4 regions of the Sphingomonas sp. Tas61C01 genome follow, and region 3 is predicted to be linked to each of the others. Evidence: predicted binding sites of a transcription regulator. Region 3 holds the regulator's gene; each other region holds the start of a gene.
What was found. Region 3 encodes LexA, which represses DNA repair genes until DNA is damaged. Its sites were predicted from a motif close to GTTCCNCNCTTGTTCT; they were not measured.
Positions count from the first base shown of each region.

Region 1: ACT009_RS03165 (PA0069 family radical SAM protein) is a predicted target of LexA. The motif match lies at 1,926-1,941, and genes of this name have one in related genera.
Region 2: ACT009_RS05770 (ATP-dependent helicase) is a predicted target of LexA. The motif match lies at 2,556-2,571, and genes of this name have one in related genera.
Region 4: recA (recombinase RecA) is a predicted target of LexA. The motif match lies at 2,961-2,976, and genes of this name have one in related genera.

Region 1 is NZ_CP199583.1:688,060-692,523, forward strand. Features, by position in the region: gene moaB (molybdenum cofactor biosynthesis protein B) at 1-122, shown strand, start outside; gene ACT009_RS03160 (phospholipase D-like domain-containing protein) at 385-1,818, shown strand; gene ACT009_RS03165 (PA0069 family radical SAM protein) at 1,964-3,034, shown strand; gene ACT009_RS03170 (hypothetical protein) at 3,057-3,257, shown strand; gene ACT009_RS03175 ((2Fe-2S) ferredoxin domain-containing protein) at 3,200-3,562, opposite strand; gene ACT009_RS03180 (J domain-containing protein) at 3,559-4,098, opposite strand; gene ACT009_RS03185 (SulP family inorganic anion transporter) at 4,294-4,464, shown strand, end outside.
Region 2 is NZ_CP199583.1:1,214,745-1,219,208, reverse strand. Features, by position in the region: gene ACT009_RS05775 (glycine zipper 2TM domain-containing protein) at 1-186, opposite strand, end outside; gene ACT009_RS05770 (ATP-dependent helicase) at 273-2,552, opposite strand; gene ACT009_RS05765 (GFA family protein) at 2,668-3,066, shown strand; gene ACT009_RS05760 (inorganic phosphate transporter) at 3,186-4,464, shown strand, end outside.
Region 3 is NZ_CP199583.1:259,058-263,521, forward strand. Features, by position in the region: gene gltX (glutamate--tRNA ligase) at 1-215, opposite strand, end outside; partial or broken gene ACT009_RS01200 (ComEC/Rec2 family competence protein) at 242-2,359, shown strand; gene lexA (transcriptional repressor LexA) at 2,367-3,053, opposite strand; gene ACT009_RS01210 (molybdopterin molybdotransferase MoeA) at 3,109-4,302, opposite strand.
Region 4 is NZ_CP199583.1:677,569-682,032, forward strand. Features, by position in the region: gene ACT009_RS03115 (glutathione S-transferase family protein) at 1-551, opposite strand, end outside; gene ACT009_RS03120 (class I SAM-dependent methyltransferase) at 574-1,404, opposite strand; gene recA (recombinase RecA) at 1,812-2,885, opposite strand; gene ACT009_RS03130 (4-(cytidine 5'-diphospho)-2-C-methyl-D-erythritol kinase) at 3,297-4,136, opposite strand; gene ACT009_RS03135 (tetratricopeptide repeat protein) at 4,133-4,464, opposite strand, start outside.

The sequences.
Region 1 (4,464 bases), 430 kb from region 3:
CGCTGCCGGGTTCGACCGGGGCGGTGAAGGACGGATGGGACGGGATCCTGCGCGAACAGCTGGATAGCCGGCATCGTCCGTGCAACTTCGTGGAGTTGATGCCGCGGTTGCTGGAGCGTTGAGGGTTGGGCATGTGCCGGGCTGAATGACCACCGGACCACCCCCGTCACCCCGGACTTGATCCGGGGTCCCGCTAATTTTGTCGACTGCTGAAGAAGAAGCGGCATCCCGGATCAAGTCAGGGATGACGGGAGGTCAAAGGGAAGTATCGGGGCCAGCCAACCGGCGTAGGTAGCCCCCTACCCATCTCCATCCCACATCTGTCCCGTATCGCCGCGATTGTCGGCTCGCCATAATCGTTGCGCCGGGTTAGGGGATCGGGCGATGCTGCGTATCGACCAGAACTGCCGGGCCGTTGCGCGTGCCGATAAGCTGACCGTGATCGTGGATGCGGCGCGCTATTTCGCAGTCGCGCGACAGGCGCTGATCGAGGCGCAGCAGCGGATCATGCTGATCGGGTGGGACTTCGACGCGCGGATCGTGCTCGACGCCGACGCGACCGAGGGGCCCGCCAAGGTCGGCGAGTTCCTGCTGTGGCTGGTCGATCGCAACCCGGCGCTGAACCTCTATCTGCTGCGCTGGGACTTGGGCGCGATCAAGTCGCTGTTCCGCGGGACGACCTTGTTCTCGTTGCTGAAGCTGATGCGGCATCCGCGCATCCACGTCCGGCTCGACGGGCATCACCCGACCGGCGCCTCGCACCACCAGAAGATCGTGTGCATCGACGACTGCCTGGCGTTCTGCGGCGGTATCGACATGACCGACGAACGTTGGGACACCTGCGATCACCGCGATCACGACCCGCGCCGGCTGAGCGCGAGCGGCAAGCCGCACAAGCCGTGGCACGATGCGACCACGGCGGTATCCGGACCGGCGGCGTCCGCGCTCGCCGAGATCTGCCGCGAGCGCTGGCTGCTCGGCACCGGCGAGACGCTCGCGCCGGTCGAGGCGCGGCGCAATTGCTGGCCGGCGGCGCTCGAGCCGATGTTTGAAAATATCGAGATCGGCATCGCGCAGACCCGGCCGGAGATGCCGACCGAGATCGGGTTGCTGCAGATCGAGGCGCTGTTTCTCGACCAGATCGCCTCGGCCAGGCGCCACGTCTATTGCGAGAGCCAGTATTTCGCGTCGCGTCGGATCGCGGAGGCGATCGCGCGGCGTCTGGACGAACCCGACGGGCCCGAGTTCGTGATCGTCAACCCGGTGACCGCGCAGGGCTGGCTCGAGCCGCTGGCGATGGACACCGCGCGGGCGCGGTTGATGGAGGCGCTGAAGCGGCGCGACAAGCACGGTCGGCTGCGGATGTACCATCCCTATACCGCGGGCGGGACGCCGATCTATGTCCACGCCAAGCTGACCTTCGTCGACGACCGGCAGTTGCGGGTCGGATCGGCCAACATGAACAACCGGTCGCTTCGACTCGACACCGAATGCGACCTGATCGTGGTGGCCGATGACGAGGCGACCGCGGCGACGATCCTCGATGTCCGCAACCGGCTGCTCGGCGAGCATCTCGGCGTGGCGCCCGGGATCGTGGCGGCGACGATCGCCGAGGAGGGCTCGCTGATCGGGGCGGTCGAGCGGCTGCGCGGCGACGGGCGGTCGCTGCGGCCATACGAGCCGAAGGATCTGGCGAGCATCGAGAAGTGGCTGGCGGACAACGAGGTGCTCGATCCGGAGGGGCCCGAGGAAATGTTCGAGGGGCTTAGCAAGCGCGGGCTGTTCCGAGGGCGATTGAAGCGGCATCGGAAGGACTGAGGCTAGGGCGTTGCGTCTGGTGCTTTGTGTCCCCGCGGAGGCGGGGACCGAGTACTGGGCTCCCGCCTCCACGGGAGCACCCGTGATAGGCGGCAATTTTCAGTAACGTTCTTGCTTTGTTCCAGAACGTTGGTTAAGCCGAACCATGGCGACCAACCGTCCCGTCCGCGGCGCGACGATCAACCTTGCGAGTGCGCGGTTCGGCTTGCCGCACGACGAGGCCGATGGCGACTGGCTCGACGCGCGCGAGCTGATCGACGGCGCGGCGCCGCGGCTGCGGACGATGGTGACGACCGAGACGCCGCGGACGATCATCAGCCGCAACGCCTCCCCCGACATCGGCTTCGACCGGTCGATCAATCCCTATCGCGGCTGCGAGCATGGCTGCATCTATTGCTTCGCGCGCCCGACCCATGCCTATCTCGACCTGTCGCCGGGGCTGGATTTCGAGAGCAAGCTCTTCGCCAAGCCGACCGCGGCGGCGCTGCTACGCGCGGAACTCGCCAAGCCCGGCTATTCGGTGCGGCCGATCGCGCTCGGCACCAATACCGATCCGTATCAGCCGATAGAGCGCGACTGGAAGATCACTCGGTCGATCGTCGAGGTGCTGGCGGAGGTCGGCCATCCGCTGACGATCACCACCAAGTCCGATCGGGTGGTCCGCGATATCGACCTGCTCGCACCGATGGCGGCGCAGGGGCTGGCGGCGGTGGCGATGTCGATCACCTCGCTCGATCCGCTGGTCGCGCGCACGATCGAGCCGCGTGCGCCGCACCCCGAAAAGCGGCTTGCAGCGGTCCGGCGGCTGGCCGACGCGGGGGTGCCGACCTTCGTCTCGATCGCGCCGGTGATCCCGGCGATCACCGATCACGAGCTGGAGGCGCTGGTCGATCGCGCCGCGGCGGCGGGTGCGCGGGGGGTGTTCTACATTCCGGTGCGCTTGCCGCACGAGGTCGCGCCGCTGTTCAGGGCGTGGCTCGACGAGCATTTTCCCGATCGCGCGGGCAAGGTGATGGCGATCATCCGATCGCTGCGCGGCGGGCGCGACAACGATTCCGACTTCTTCACGCGGATGCGCGGCAGCGGGCCCTGGGCGGAGCTGCTGAAGACGCGGTTCCGGATCGCATGCCGCAAACATGGCTTCGACGGGATGCGGATGGATCTGCGCACCGACCTGTTCCGGGCGCCCAAGGGGCCGCAGGGAGAGTTGTTCTGAGGGGATCGTCGGCGCGCGTCGGGTGTTGGTCCGAGACGCGACCGCGGTGTCGCGACAGGAGACGATGATGGGCGAGAACGACGCGAGCAAGCCGGAGACGGTCGAACAGGACGGCACCGGCGGCCCCGAGGAATCGGGTGCGGGCTACGGCAACAATGCCGGCTATCAGGGCGAGGCGGAGGCCGACGACGACGCCGAGGTGGCGAAGGACGACGCGGACTGAGGCTGCTGCGGTGGTGGCGCCAGCCGCGCCGCCACCCGGTCGAGCGCCACCCCGGCGGGCACCACCAGCCATCCGCCGTGGGTACGCGTATCGACCATGACGACGGCGTTCTTCGGGCACACGCCGAGGCAGCGGGTCTCGACGATGCCGAGTGCGGCGCGACGCCCCTTCTTCAGCCCCAGCAGGCGCCGTAGCGCCTTGGCGAGCGGCAGCTTCCCTTTCGCGCCGAACCCGCCGCCGACCTTCTTGGTACATTTGCCGCAGACCAGCACCGCGCCCTGCCAGTCGCTGTGCACGGTCTTCACCGCGGGCGCCACTCACGCTGTTCGTCGGCGCGGCGAAGCACCTCGTAGGCGGCCTGGACCGCCTGGAACTTCACCGCCGCATCGGCATCGCCGGGACGGACGTCAGGGTGGTTTTCCTTGGCGAGCCTGCGCCAGGCCGACTTGATCGTCTCGAGATCGGCGTCGCTGTCGACCCCCAGTGCCTCGAGTGCGTGAAGCTCGTCGCGCGATCGGGTGCCGTCGCCGGGCCCACCCCAGGCATAATGCTTGGCGTTGGCGAAGCCCGACGCGTCGCGGGTCTCGTCGCTCTCGCGCGCCGCGGCCTCCTCGGCGGACAAGCCTTCAAAATAATTGTAGCCGCGATTGTATTCGCCGGCGTGCGTCTCGCAGAAATACCAGCGGTCGGGGCTGTTGGGCGATTTCGGCGCGGGGCAGTTGCCCGGCTCCTCGCAGCCGTGCCGGTCGCACAACCGCACCGTCGTCGTCTCGCGGCCCGACCCATAGCCGCGCCACCGCGGGAAACCCCAGTCGTTCGATCGAGACGATGTTCGCGCCATCGCTGCGACATAGGCCGCCGACCCGCCAGCGCAACCCGCCTTCGCCGCATCGCCGCAATCGCCAGCAACGATATGTAATGGAAACGAAACCAGCGGGCCGGGTTGCGGGCCTCCAGCAACAAAATGACGCACTGCAACCGAGAGCGGACTGCTACCGATCCTATATCTATGCATACCCGACCGACAGGAGCTCCGGTGCCGACACCACGATCAATCTTCTCTACGTGGCGGGCCGATCTGCCCGCCTCGATCGTCGTCTTCCTGGTCGCGCTTCCCCTGTGCCTCGGCGTCGCGCTGGCGTCGGGCGCGCCGCTGTTCGCCGGGGTGATATCGGGAATGGTCGGCGGGATCGTCATCGGCCTGCTG
Region 2 (4,464 bases), 960 kb from region 3:
ATTGCCGCCACGGCTGCGCAGCGACTGATACCGATCGAATTCCTGCCGGAACACGCGCATCTCGTTGTCGAGACGCGCCTGCGCGGCGGCGAAGCGCGCATCGTCCTGCGCGGTCTGCGCGACGACGGGGGCAGCGGTGGCAAGCGTCGCGATGGCGACGCCGGCGGTAAGAATTTTGGTGAGCATGTGGTCGCTCCTGAGCTGGTCCTGGGATAGGATGCGCGCCGTCTACAATGACGAAACGATATCGTTCCTGAACGTCCTTGCGCGCATCACCCCAGCGTGACGAAGCTATCCATCACCCGCTTGCGGCCGGCATTCTCGAATTCGATCTCGAGCTTGTTGCCCTCGATTTCCGCGATCTCGCCATAGCCGAACTTCTGGTGAAACACGCGGAGGCCGACCTTCACGTCGTCGCGGCCCTTGTTGCCGATGCTGACCGCGCTGGCGCGGCTTTCGACGACGCGTGAGGGCGTCGTCGAGAAGCCGCTGCCGCCGCCCGCCGCACGTTGCCAGCCGGGGCCACGACCCGTGCCGCGCGCGACGTCGGCGAAGGGATCGGCGCGCTCGCTCCAGTTCGCCTGCCACAGGCTCGCGCCACCCGACATCGTCGTCTCGGTCTCGGTATGCTCCGACGGCAGTTCGCCGACGAAGCGGCTCGGGATGCTGGAATTCCACTGACCATAGATGCGGCGGTTGGCGGCGTGGATGATCACGGCACGCCGCCGCGCGCGGGTGATCGCGACGTACGCGAGACGGCGTTCCTCCTCCAGGCTGCGGGTGCCGCCTTCGTCAAGCGCACGCTGCGACGGGAACAGGCCCTCTTCCCAGCCGACCAGGAACACGGTGTGGTATTCCAGACCTTTGGCGGCGTGGATGGTCATGATGGTGACCTTGGGATCGTCGCGCCCACCTTCATTGTCCATCACCAGCGAGACATGTTCGAGGAAGGCGCCGAGCGACTCATACTCCTCCATCGCGCGGACGAGTTCGGACAGGTTTTCCAGCCGGCCCGCGGCCTCGGTCGATTTCTCCGCCTGGTACATCGCGGTGTAGCCGCTTTCGTCGAGCAGCTGGCGGGCGAGTTCGGCATGCGGCAGGTCGCGCGCCATGTCGCGCCAGCGCGCGATGTCGCCGACGAGGTTGCCGAGGCTGCGGCGGGCCTGGGCGGTGAGTTCGTCAGTGTCGAGGATGCGTGCCGCCGCGGTCATCAGTGGCACCCCGGTGGCGCGCGAGAGCTGGTGGACCTTCGCGACCGCCTTGTCGCCCAATCCGCGCTTGGGCACGTTGACGATCCGTTCGAAGGCGAGATCGTCCGACGGCTGGTTGACGACGCGCAGATAGGCGAGTGCATCGCGGATCTCGGCGCGTTCGTAGAAGCGGAAGCCGCCGACGATCTTGTACGGCATGCCGATCGCGATGAAGCGGTCCTCGAACTCGCGGGTCTGGTGCTGGGCACGGACGAGGATCGCGACGTCGTCGAGGCTCTTGCCCGCGCGCTGGCACGATTCGATCTCGTCGCCGACCCGGCGGGCTTCTTCCGGGCCGTCCCAGACGCCGATCACCTTCACCTTCTCCCCGGCGTCGAGCTCGGTCCACAGCGTCTTGCCGAGGCGGCCGCTGTTCTGCGCGATCACCCCCGATGCGGCACCGAGGATATGCGGGGTCGATCGGTAATTCTGCTCGAGCCGGATCACCGTCGCGCCGGGGAAGTCCTTCTCGAACTTCAGGATGTTTTCGACCTGCGCACCGCGCCAGCTGTAGATCGACTGGTCGTCGTCGCCGACGCAGGCGATGTTGCGGTGTTCCTGCGCGAGCAGGCGGAGCCACAAATACTGGACGCTGTTGGTGTCCTGATATTCGTCGACCATGATGTAGCGAAAGCGCTGCTGATAGGTCGTCAGCACGTCGCAATGCGTCTTCAGGATCACCAGCATGTGGAGCAGCAGATCGCCGAAGTCGCAGGCGTTGAGCGCCTTCAGCCGCTCCTGATAGGCCTGGTACAGCTCGCCGCCGCGGCCGTTGGCGTAGCGCTCGCTTTCGCCCGCATCAATGTCGGCGGGGGTCAGACCCTTGTTCTTCCAGTCGTCGATCAATCCGGCCAGGCTGCGCGCGGGCCAGCGCTTCTCGTCGAGATCGGCAACGACGATCAGCTGCTTCAGCACCCGGAGTTGGTCGTCGGTGTCGAGGATCGTGAAGTTGGACTGCAATCCCACCAGCTCGGCATGGCGGCGCAGCATCTTGGCGCCGATCGCGTGGAAGGTGCCGAGCCACGGCATGCCCTCAACCGCATCGCCGACCAGTCGGCCGACACGCTCGCGCATCTCGCGCGCGGCCTTGTTGGTGAACGTGACCGACAGGATCTCGGACGGATACGCCTTGCGGGTCCAGAGCAGGTGCGCGAGCCGCGCGGTGAGCGCCGCGGTCTTGCCGGTGCCGGCACCCGCCAGCATCAGTACCGGCCCCTCGGTGGTCAGCACCGCCTCGCGCTGCGGCGCATTGAGGCCGCGCAGATAGGGCGGATCGTCGGGAAGGGGGGCGAGCTGCGTCACCGTCGAACAGGTAGGGAACGCGGGCGCCGGGAGCAAGCGCGATGGACTTGCATGCGCATCATCTTCGTGGGAACAAAGCGTGAAGGGCGGGCTGCCCGACAAGGGGAGAGGGTCGATGAGTGCGACGGGACGATGCCGGTGCGGTGCGATCAGCTATGTGGCCGAGGGCGAGCCGCTCCACCACGCGATGTGCCACTGCACCGATTGCCGGCGAAGTGCCGGCGCGCCGATGGTCGGCTGGATCGCGTACCCGCACGATCGGGTCACGATCACCGGCACGCCGACGACCTACAATTCGTCGGGCACCGCGGTGCGGCAGTTCTGCGCGACCTGCGGAACCGGCCTGTTCTACGTCAACGAACAGGTCCTGCCGGGACTCATCGACATTCAGTCGGCGACGCTGGACGAGCCCGACCGCTATCCGCCGGGTGCACATATCCAGACCGCGGATGCGCTGGCCTGGGAAGCCGACCTCGCGACCTTGCCGCGGTTCGAGCACTATCCTCCCGGGTGATGCTTGCTGATCCTGCGGTCGCAGGAGCACGCTGATGATCGACATCGTACGGCGCTAATCCAACACGTCACGCCATTGTCATCAAACTGTCACCGAACTCGACCACTCCGCAAACCATCATGGCATCAACAGCTCTTGCCGGCGGCGAGTCGGTTTCGCACGTCCGTGGTCCCCGGCTCGATGCCGCGTTGCATCCGGCGGGCCGCTGGGTTTTCGCCGCGGTCCTGCTCGGCGGGCTCGTCTATGCAGGGATCAGCATCGTCGCCGATACCAGTCAGGTCGGCGAGAGGATGGCGACGGGGGTGTTTGCTTTCCTCGGGCTGGCGCTGGTGATCGCGCTGGCGTTCGAATTCGTGAACGGCTTCCACGACACCGCCAACGCCGTCGCGACGGTCATCTACACGCATTCGATGCCGGCCCCGCTCGCGGTGGTGTGGTCGGGGGCGTGGAATTTCCTTGGGGTGATGTTTTCGAGCGGGGCGGTCGCCTATTCGATCATCACGTTGCTGCCGGTCGATCTGATCCTGCACGTCGGGTCCGCGGGCGGGTTCGCGATGATCTTCGCGCTTCTGCTGGCGGCGGTGATCTGGAACCTCGCGACCTGGTATGTCGGGTTGCCGAACTCGTCGAGCCATGCGCTGATCGGGTCGATCCTCGGCGTCGGGCTCGCCAACCAGCTGTTGTCGCAGGCGCCGGGCGGGACCTCCGGGGTCGCGTGGGGACAGGCGGAGAAGGTGCTGACCGGGCTCATGATCGCGCCGGTGATCGGTTTCGTGGGGGCGCTGGTGCTGCTCTTCACGATGAAGCGGATCCTGCCCAATCCCGCGCTGTACCGCGAGCCTGCTGGCAATGCCCCGCCGCCGACCGGCATCCGTGCGCTGCTGATTGGGACCTGCACCGCGGTAAGCTTCGCGCATGGCGGCAACGACGGGCAGAAGGGCATGGGGCTGATCATGCTCATCCTGATCGGTTGCGCGCCGACCGCCTATGCCCTGAACCGTACCGTGCCCGAGAGCGCGACGCCGGCCTTCGTCCAGACTGCCAATGCGGCGTCGACGGCCTATGCCGCGCATGGTGCGCGGGCACCGTCGGTCGAGCAGGCGCGGGCAACGGTCACGCGGGCGTTGCAGACGAAGGCGGTCGACGATCCACGCGTCTATGGGGGAATCTCGGCGTTGTCGGCGGACTTGTCGGCGCGGATCGGCGGCTATGGCTCGCTCGGCAAGGTGCCCGCGGCAGCGACGCCCAACCTGCGCAACGACATGTATCTGGTGCTCGACACCACCAAACTGGTGATCGCGGACAAAGCCGCCCAGGCGCGCTTCACCGCGCCCGAACTGGCGACGTTGAAGAGCTATAACGGCCAGCTGGAACAGGGCACGCGCTACATCCCGTTGT
Region 3 (4,464 bases):
ATCGCGTCGATCGCGGGCTGGGTGGAGCGCTTGCGGTCGGTATCCTCGATCCGCAGCAGGAACTTGCCGCCGTGATGCCGCGCGTAGAGCCAGTTGAACAAGGCGGTGCGCGCGCCGCCGAGATGGAGGTATCCGGTCGGCGACGGCGCGAACCGGGTGACCACGGCGTCCGACCTAGGGCGAATACCTACGTCGCTATCATTCGTTGCGCCCAACCGAGCGTGCTCCCAATGTTCGATACATGTTGGCCGAAACAGCCGTCGAGGCCCCTAGCACGCACCCCTGGCGCGGACAAACCGCGTGGCGCGAGGCGGGCCGCGCGATCGAACGGCTGCTGGAGGCGGAACGCGAGCAACTGCCGCTGTGGATGCCGGTCGCGATCGGCGGCGGGGTTGCGTGCTGGTTCGTGGTGCCCGATCCGCAGGGCTGGGCGGTGGCGCTGCTCGGCTTGGTGGCGCTGGCACTGGCCGGGGCGGCGGCGGGCGGCACCGGGCGCGCGGCGCGGGTGGTGGCGGTCGCGGCGCTGTGTGCGGGGATCGGGCTGGCGCTGATCTGGTGGCGCGCGGAACGGGTGGCGGCACCGGTGCTGGCGGGGCCGACGATCGCGGCGTTTGGCGCTCGCGTCGAGCAGGTCGAGCCGCTTGCCGCGCGCGACCTGGTGCGGCTGACGCTCGCGCCGGTGGCGGGCCCTGCGCTGCCGCGGCGGATCAGGGTCAATCTGGTCACCGGCGACGTGCCCGCGGGGGCGGTGCGCGGTGCGACGATCCGATTGCGCGCGCGGTTGATGCCGCCGCCGCAGCCCGCCGTGCCGGGCGCCTACGACTTCGCACGGGTCGCGTGGTTCGCCGGGATCGGAGCGACCGGGCGCGGGTTCGCGCCGGTGACGGTGGAGCGCGGCGGCGACGCGGGCGGTGGACCACGGGCGGCGCTCACCCGGCACATCACCGGGCGGCTCGACGGCAGCATCGGCGGGATCGCGTCGGCGCTGGCGACCGGCGACGAGGGCGCGATCGAGGAGGCGGATGCGGAGGCGATGCGACGCGCGGGGCTGGCGCACCTGCTGTCGGTGAGCGGACTGCACATCACCGCGGTGGTGGCGGCGACGATGGTGGTGGTGGCGCGGTTGCTGGCGCTGAGCCCGTGGCTGGCGCTGCATGCGCGGATTCCGCTGATTGGCGCACTGGCCGGCGCGACGGCGGCGATCGGCTATACGTTGCTGACGGGCAGCGAGGTGCCGACGATCCGATCGTGCGTCGCGGCGCTGCTGGTGCTCGTCGCGTTGGCGCTGGGGCGCGAGGCGATGACGCTGCGGCTGGTCGCGGTCGGCGCGACGGTGGTGCTGCTCGCCTGGCCCGAGGCGCTGGCGGGCCCGAGCTTCCAGCTGTCCTTCGCCGCGATCACCGCGATCGTCGCGATCCACGAACAGCCGCGGGTCCGCGCATTCCTGGAGCCGCACGACGAAGGGTTGGGGCGGCGGGCGGCGCGGGGGCTGGCGGCCCTGCTGCTGACCGGCATCGCGGTCGAGATCGCACTGATGCCGATCGCGGTGTACCATTTCCACAAGGCGGGCATCTATGGCGCCGCCGCCAACATCGTCGCGATCCCGCTGACCACTTTCGTTATCATGCCGCTGGAGGCGGCGGCGCTGGTGCTCGACCTGGCGGGGGTGGGGGGGCCGTTGTGGTGGCTGGCGGGGCGGGCGATCGCGCTGCTGCTGTGGCTGGCGCACGCGGTCGCCGCGGCGCCGGGATCGGTGGCGGCGCTGCCTGCGATGCCCGACGGCGCGTTCGCCGCGATGGTGATCGGCGGCGTGTGGCTGGCGTTGTGGCGGACGCGCTGGCGGCGGCTGGGGATCGTCCCGGTCGCGGCGGGTGCGATCTGGGCGATCGCTACCCCGCCGCCCGACCTGCTGATCACCGGTGACGGTCGCCACGTCGCGGTCAGGACCCGCGCCGGGCTGGCGATCCTGCGCGACCGGGCCGGCGATTATACGCGGTCGACGCTCGCGGAGAATGGCGGGGTGGACGGCGAACCACTGCTGCTCGCCGAACAGCCCGATGCGCGGTGCAGCCGCGACCTGTGCCTGGTCGATCTCGTCGCCGGCGGGCGGACGTGGCGGATCATGGCGCTGCGCAGCGCCTATCCGGTGCCGCGCGCCGCGCTGCTGGCGGCGTGCCGGGCGGCGGACATCGTCGTCAACGAAGGCGGACTGCCGCGCGGTTGCACGCCGCGCTGGCTGCGGCTCGACAGGAAGACGCTACGCCGGACCGGCGGCATCGCGCTGACGCTCGGGAGCGAACGAGTGACGACGGTGCTGGCCCCGGCGGATCGCCACCCGTGGCGCGATCCGCCGGTGCTCGACCGGATCAGTCGTACCGGCGCAGGATACCCGAGAGCTTACCCTGGACGCGGACGTGCGCGGGGGGATAACGCTGCGGATCATAGGCGCGGTTGGCGGGATCGAGCCGGATCATCGCGCCCTCCCGACGGAAATATTTGAGCGTCGCTTCGCTGTCGTCGATCAACGCGACCACGATCTCGCCGTCGCGTGCGGTCTCGGTCCGGCGGATCAGCGCATAGTCGCCGTCGAGGATGCCCGCCTCGACCATCGAGTCGCCCGATACCTCCAGCGCATAATGTTCGCCGTTGCCGAGCAATGCCGCCGGCACCGCGAGCATCGCGCTGCCTTCGAACGCCTCGATCGGCACGCCGGCGGCGATCCGGCCGTGCAGCGGGATCTCGATGACGTCGTTCGCGGGCTGCGGGACCGCGCGGACGTTGGCGGGGGGGGGCGCCGCCGCGGTGGTGGACGGCTTGGCCCGCGCCGCCTTTTCCGGCCGCTCGGGCATCCGCAACACCTCGAGCGCGCGAGCGCGGTTGGGCAGACGGCGGATGAAATTGCGCTCCTCCAGCGCCGAGATCAGGCGATGCACGCCCGATTTGGATTTCAGGTCGAGCGCCTCCTTCATCTCCTCGAACGACGGGGAGATCCCGGTTTCGTCGAGCCGATCGTTGATGAAGCAGACGAGCTCGTGCTGCTTGCGCGTGAGCATGGATATTCTCCGTCCAGAACAGACGCAGAACTTCTATGGAACATCTTGGAAGCCGTCAAGCGATGACGAGGATTTCCGCCGAGTCGCCTGCCGACGCCGGCGGCGCGCCCGCTTCGCGGACGATCAGGCAGGTCGACCGGGCGAGCGTCAGCAGCATCGAACTGTCCTGGATCGTCGAGGCAAAGGCGCGCCCGTCGCGTAGTTCGGCGCGCAGGTAATCGGTTCGCGCGCCGTTGGCGGCGAGGTCTTCGCCGAGCAACGCATGGGTGGTGCGGGGCAGCGGATCGGCGGCACCCGCAAGATGCGCGATCAGCGGGCGGGCGAACAGGACCGCGGTGACGAAGGCGGAGACCGGGTTGCCGGGCAACCCCAGCACCATCGCCTCGCCCAATCGTCCCGCCATCATCGGCTTGCCGGGCCTCAGCGCGATCCGCCAGAAGTCGATCACCCCGCCCGCGATCTCCAACGCGGGTCGGACGAGGTCGTGATCACCGACCGACGCGCCGCCGGTGGTGATCAGGAGATCGGCATCGACCGCGGCGAAGGCGGCGGTGAGCGTCGCGAGATCGTCGGCGAGGATGCCGAGGCGGACGATCTCGACCGGCAGATCGGCCAGCATCGCGGCGAGCATCGACGAATTGCCCTCGGGCAGCGACAGCGGATTCAGCGGCGCACCGGGCGGGATCAGCTCGTCGCCGGTCGCGGCGATCGCGACCCGGACCCGGCGGTGTACGGGGAGGTTGGCGGCGCCCCCGGTGATCGCGAGCGCGATCCGCGCGGGAGTGATCCGGTCGCCGGCGCGGATCAGGCGGTCGCCTTCGCTGAAGTCGAGCCCGCGGCGGCGGACATTGCCGCCGCGCCGGGTGGGGCCCTCGCCATCTAGCGACAGGTGAGCGCCGTCGCGTCGCGCCTCCTCCTGCACCAGCACCGCGTCCGCGCCGGCGGGCATCGCGGCGCCGGTGAAGATGCGGACGGCCCCGCCCGCTGCGATCGACCCGGCATAGGGGCGGCCTGCGGCGCTTTCGCCGATCACCTGCCAAGGGCCGGGCAGGTCGTCGTAGCGGATCGCATAACCGTCCATCGCGGACAGGTCCGCCGCGGGCTGGGTACGGCGCGCGAGGATGTCGGCGCTGGCCCAGCGGCCGGCGGCGTCGGCGATCGGAAGATGATCGGCCGCGACGGGGGCGGCAGCGGCGAAGAGGCGCCGTTGCGCTTCGGCGACGGGGATTAGGGTGGGTGGCGTGTTCATGGCGTCATCTGGCATGGTCGGGCGGGTTTTGGCACCGAGTTTCGGGGGCGGCGGTAACGCGACCCGCATTGGGTCCCCGCGAAGGGCTCCCGCGTCTGCGAAAGCACGATGAGGTTGGGGAATGCCGCTCGTTTGTCTTACGTCGTCGACCAGTCACCTCGC
Region 4 (4,464 bases), 420 kb from region 3:
CACGCGATCGTCGCGGGGCGCGACGAGTCGAGGCCGGCGCGGCTGCGCGCGGCCTCCAGGGGGAAGCTCATCATGATATCGGCAGCGGTCATCTCGTCGCCCGCGAACCAGGGGCGGGTCGTGAGTTCGGCCTCGACATAGTTCAGATGGTTGTCGATCATCGGTTGGATCCGCTTTTGAGACGATTTGCCGAGCAGCGGAATGCGGCCGAGGATCAGCTTCAGGACGAGCGGCGGCATCATCGATCCTTCGGCATAATGGAGCCAGAACCGGTAGCGCAGCGCCGCCTCGCGGTGTGCGGGCGCGCCCAGCCGGCCGTCGGCCTTTTCGACGAGATATTCGACGATCGCGCCGGTCTCCGCGATCACCAGACCGTCGTCGTCGATCACCGGCGATTTGCCGAGCGGGTGGACGCGGCGCAGCTCGGGCGGCGCGAGCATCGTCGCCTTGTCGCGCTCGTAGCGCTTGATCTCGTAGGGCAGGCCGAGTTCCTCGAGCATCCAGAGGATGCGCTGCGACCGCGAGTTTTCGAGGTGGTGGACGGTGATCATCGGGACGCTCTCCTGCCGTCGCCTAGGCATTCGCCCGCCAGAGCCAAGCGGCGGCGGGAAAGGCGATCAGGCCACCCGTCCTATAGCGCTCCAGCACGGTAGCAAGCCGATCGACCATCGCGTGCGGATCGGTGGCGGTGCGGATCGCGCTGGCGATCGGGCCGATCCGGCGCAGCAACGCCACCGCCTCGCCGAGTGGATCGGCACCGTCGCCGGCGATGTAGGTGAAGTCGATGGGCTCGGGTGATCGGGCGCGCCAGCCGGCGCGGTCGAGGAACGCGGCCGGGATCGCGGGATCGGCGAACCCAAACGGGCCCGGGGCGTAGCCGGTCATCGTCATGGGACTGGTGCCGGTGACCTCGGCGATCAGGGTCGATGCCCACGGGTTGAGCGCGGCCGGACGGAAGCAGGAGAAGATCAGCGGCGCCTCCGGGGCGGATACGGCGTGGAGGCGCGCGAACGTGGCGGTGGGGTCGTCGAAAAACATGACGCCGTGGCGCGATAGCAACAGATCGACCGAGCCCGGTGCGGCAATGGCGACTTCTTGGTTGAGGTCGGCGGTTTGGAACAGGCAGTTGGGCATCGACCCTGCGCGGACCTCGGCGACGGTGACAAGATCGGGCGAGACGTCGACACCGGTGACGGCGAGATCGGCGCGAGCCGCAGCGAGGGCGAGGCTAGTGCTGCCGGCGCCGCAGCCGATATCGAGCGCGGTGCCCGGGCCGGCCGGCGCGGCGGCGAGGACGGCAGCGTCGAGATGGGGCGCGAGACCGGAGAACATCCGGTCGGTACGCTGCCATTCTTGCGCCCATGCGTCGCCGACGGAGCCGGACCATTCAGCGGCGTTGGTCATTCAGGTTCTCCGATGCCGATTGCTTGAGGCTGACGTCGCTATTGTGCTCCCGCTAAGGTGGGACCTCTGCGAAAGTCTCCAACTTCACCAAATCAGTTCGTCACCCCGGACTCGTTCCGGGGTCCACCGTCCCGCAAAATTAACGGCTTATGCCGTGCGGAACAGTGGATCCCGGAACGAGTCCGGGATGACGGAGTGACTTTCGCAGAGGTCTCATGAAGGCGGGAGTCCAATACTGGGTCCCCGCTTTCGCGGGGACACGAGGAGCGGCGCGGTTGTGACATTCGGAGGGGGCGCTAGAGGACCAAAAGTCACAAAAGTCGCACCTACACGCGTGCGCGAGGAGCTAAACGCAAAAGGCCCGCCATTGCTGGCGGGCCCTTCGTTTTCGCAAGACGGCTGCGCGATCAGAGATCGTCGTCCGCGTCCGGGCCGGCCATCATCTCCTCGGCGACCTTGTCGGTGCGCGCGCGGATCGCCTTTTCGAGGCGGTCGGCCATGTCGGGATTGTCCTTCAGGAAGGTCTTCGAATTCTCGCGACCCTGGCCGAGGCGGACGCTGTCGTAGCTGAACCAGGCGCCCGACTTCTCGACGATCCCGGCCTTTACGCCGAGATCGAGGATCTCGCCGAGCTTGGACACGCCCTGCCCGTACATAATGTCGAATTCGACCTGCTTGAACGGCGGCGCCACCTTGTTCTTCACCACCTTCACGCGGGTGGTGTTGCCGATGATCTCCTCGCGGTCCTTGATCTGGCCGGTGCGGCGAATGTCGAGGCGGACGCTGGCGTAGAATTTCAGCGCATTGCCGCCGGTCGTGGTCTCCGGGTTACCGTACATCACGCCGATCTTCATGCGCAGCTGGTTGATGAAGATCACCATGCAGCGCGAGCGGCTGATCGAGCCGGTCAGCTTGCGCAGCGATTGCGACATCAGCCGCGCCTGGAGACCGACATGGCTGTCACCCATCTCGCCCTCGATCTCCGCGCGCGGAACGAGGGCGGCGACCGAATCGATCACCAGCACGTCGATTGCGTTCGAGCGCACCAGCGTATCGACGATCTCAAGCGCCTGTTCGCCGGTATCGGGCTGGGATACGATCAGTTCGTCGATGTCGACCCCGAGCTTCTTGGCATAGACCGGATCGAGCGCATGTTCGGCGTCGACGAAGGCGGCGGTGCCGCCTGTCTTCTGCGCTTCGGCGATGACGTGGAGCGCGAGCGTGGTCTTGCCCGACGATTCGGGACCGTAGATCTCGATCACCCGGCCGCGCGGCAAGCCGCCGACGCCGAGCGCGATATCGAGCCCTAGGCTGCCGGTCGAGATCGCCTCGACCTGCATCGTCTCCTTGGAGCCCAGCTTCATTGCCGAGCCCTTGCCGAAGGCGCGGTCGATCTGCGCCAGGGCGGCGTCGAGCGCCTTTTGCCGGTCCGTGGTTGCGGTAGCCATGCCGGTGTCGATCACTTTCAGATTGGCGGCCATCAGAAGCTTCCCTCGCTAGAGCAAGTGCGTGGACCATTCAACGCGTTGGATGCGTCGTATCGCATTTGTTCTATAGGAACAAGGGTGGAACATTGATGTTTTCAGGAGAGCGGAAAAGGCGACGAAAAAGGCGGCCGCCTTGCGACGACCGCCTCTCGATCTCCGATGGCGCCATACGGGACCATCGCCGGACGCGCCCCCCGGGACGCAGCGGATCCGTGATCCGCGTGCCTTGCCCGCGCGACGTTAGTCGGACCACCCCGTATGTTTGCGTAGTGCGTACCGTCGTGGGACCGGATGTGTCGATGCGGGAATCTGCAGCGTCGATCTTGCCCTATGTGGGCGGGGCCTCTGATTTTTTCCGTCACCCCGGATCAAGTCCGGGGTGACGAACGATGGGGGGCGGCTCGATCAGGCGATCGTCGTTTCCAGGTGCCAATAGTCGGTGGCAGCCGCGTCGCGGGCCGCGGCCGCTCGGTCGGCCTCGGTGCCGAACAACGCCAGGCAGGTGGCGCCGGAGCCGGACATGCGCGCGAGACGCACGCCGGTCGCCGCGTTCAGCCTCGCCAGGACCTTGGCGATTTCGGGCGCGATGCGTAGCGCGGGTGGTTCGAGGTCGTTGCGGGCGGCGGCGGCGCGGGCGAAGAGGTCGCCGTCGGGGATCGGGCCGCGGTCGATGCCGTCCCAGCTGGCGAACACAGCGGCGGTCGACACCGCGACGCCCGGGTTGACGAGCAGCAACGGAGTCCCGGCCACGCCGTCCAGCGGCGTCAGCAAATCGCCTCTGCCCGTGCCAAAGGCCGTGCGCCCCAACAGGCAGGCGGGCACGTCGGCACCAAGCGAAGCGGCGATCTCGATCAGCCGGGGATCGGCACGGTCGACATCGTGGAGCCGGCCGAAGCCGCGCAGCGTCGCCGCGGCATCGGCCGATCCGCCACCGATGCCCGAGGCGATCGGGAGATGCTTGTTGAGGACGATCGCATGGCGATCCGAAATCCCGAAGGCGGCGGCGAAGGCGGCGGCGGCGCGGGTCACGAGATTGCCGTCGCTCCCCTGCCCCGGCTGCGGGCGGAGGTCGTCGGCGAACGGGCCGGTCACGGTGAAGCTGTCCGCCGCCGCCCGGTCGAGCGACACGGTGTCGCCGTGGCTGGCGAAGGCGAACAGCGTCTCGATCTCGTGGTACCCGTCCGCGCGCCGACGGCGGACGTGGAGCGCGAGGTTGATCTTCGCGGGCGCGGTCTCGACGATCATCGCCGTGGCGGCAGGCCGTCGGTCAGCTTGGCGGCGATGCGCGCGGCGTCGGCAGTGGTCGCGGTCAGCGCCGCGGCGCGCCAGGCGTAACGCGCCTCGTAGCGGCGGCCGAGCGTCCAATAGGCGTCGCCGAGATGGTCGCCGATCTCGGCGTTGGTCGGATCACCCGCGGCGGCGCGCTCGAGCAGCGGCAGCGCGCGCCGGGTTTCGCCCGAGAGGTGATAGGCCCAGCCGAGCGAATCGACGATCGAGCCGTCCAGCGGGCGCAGCGCATTGGCGCGTTCAAGCAGCCGGGTCGCACCGGGCAGGTCCTCGCCCCGTTCGGCAC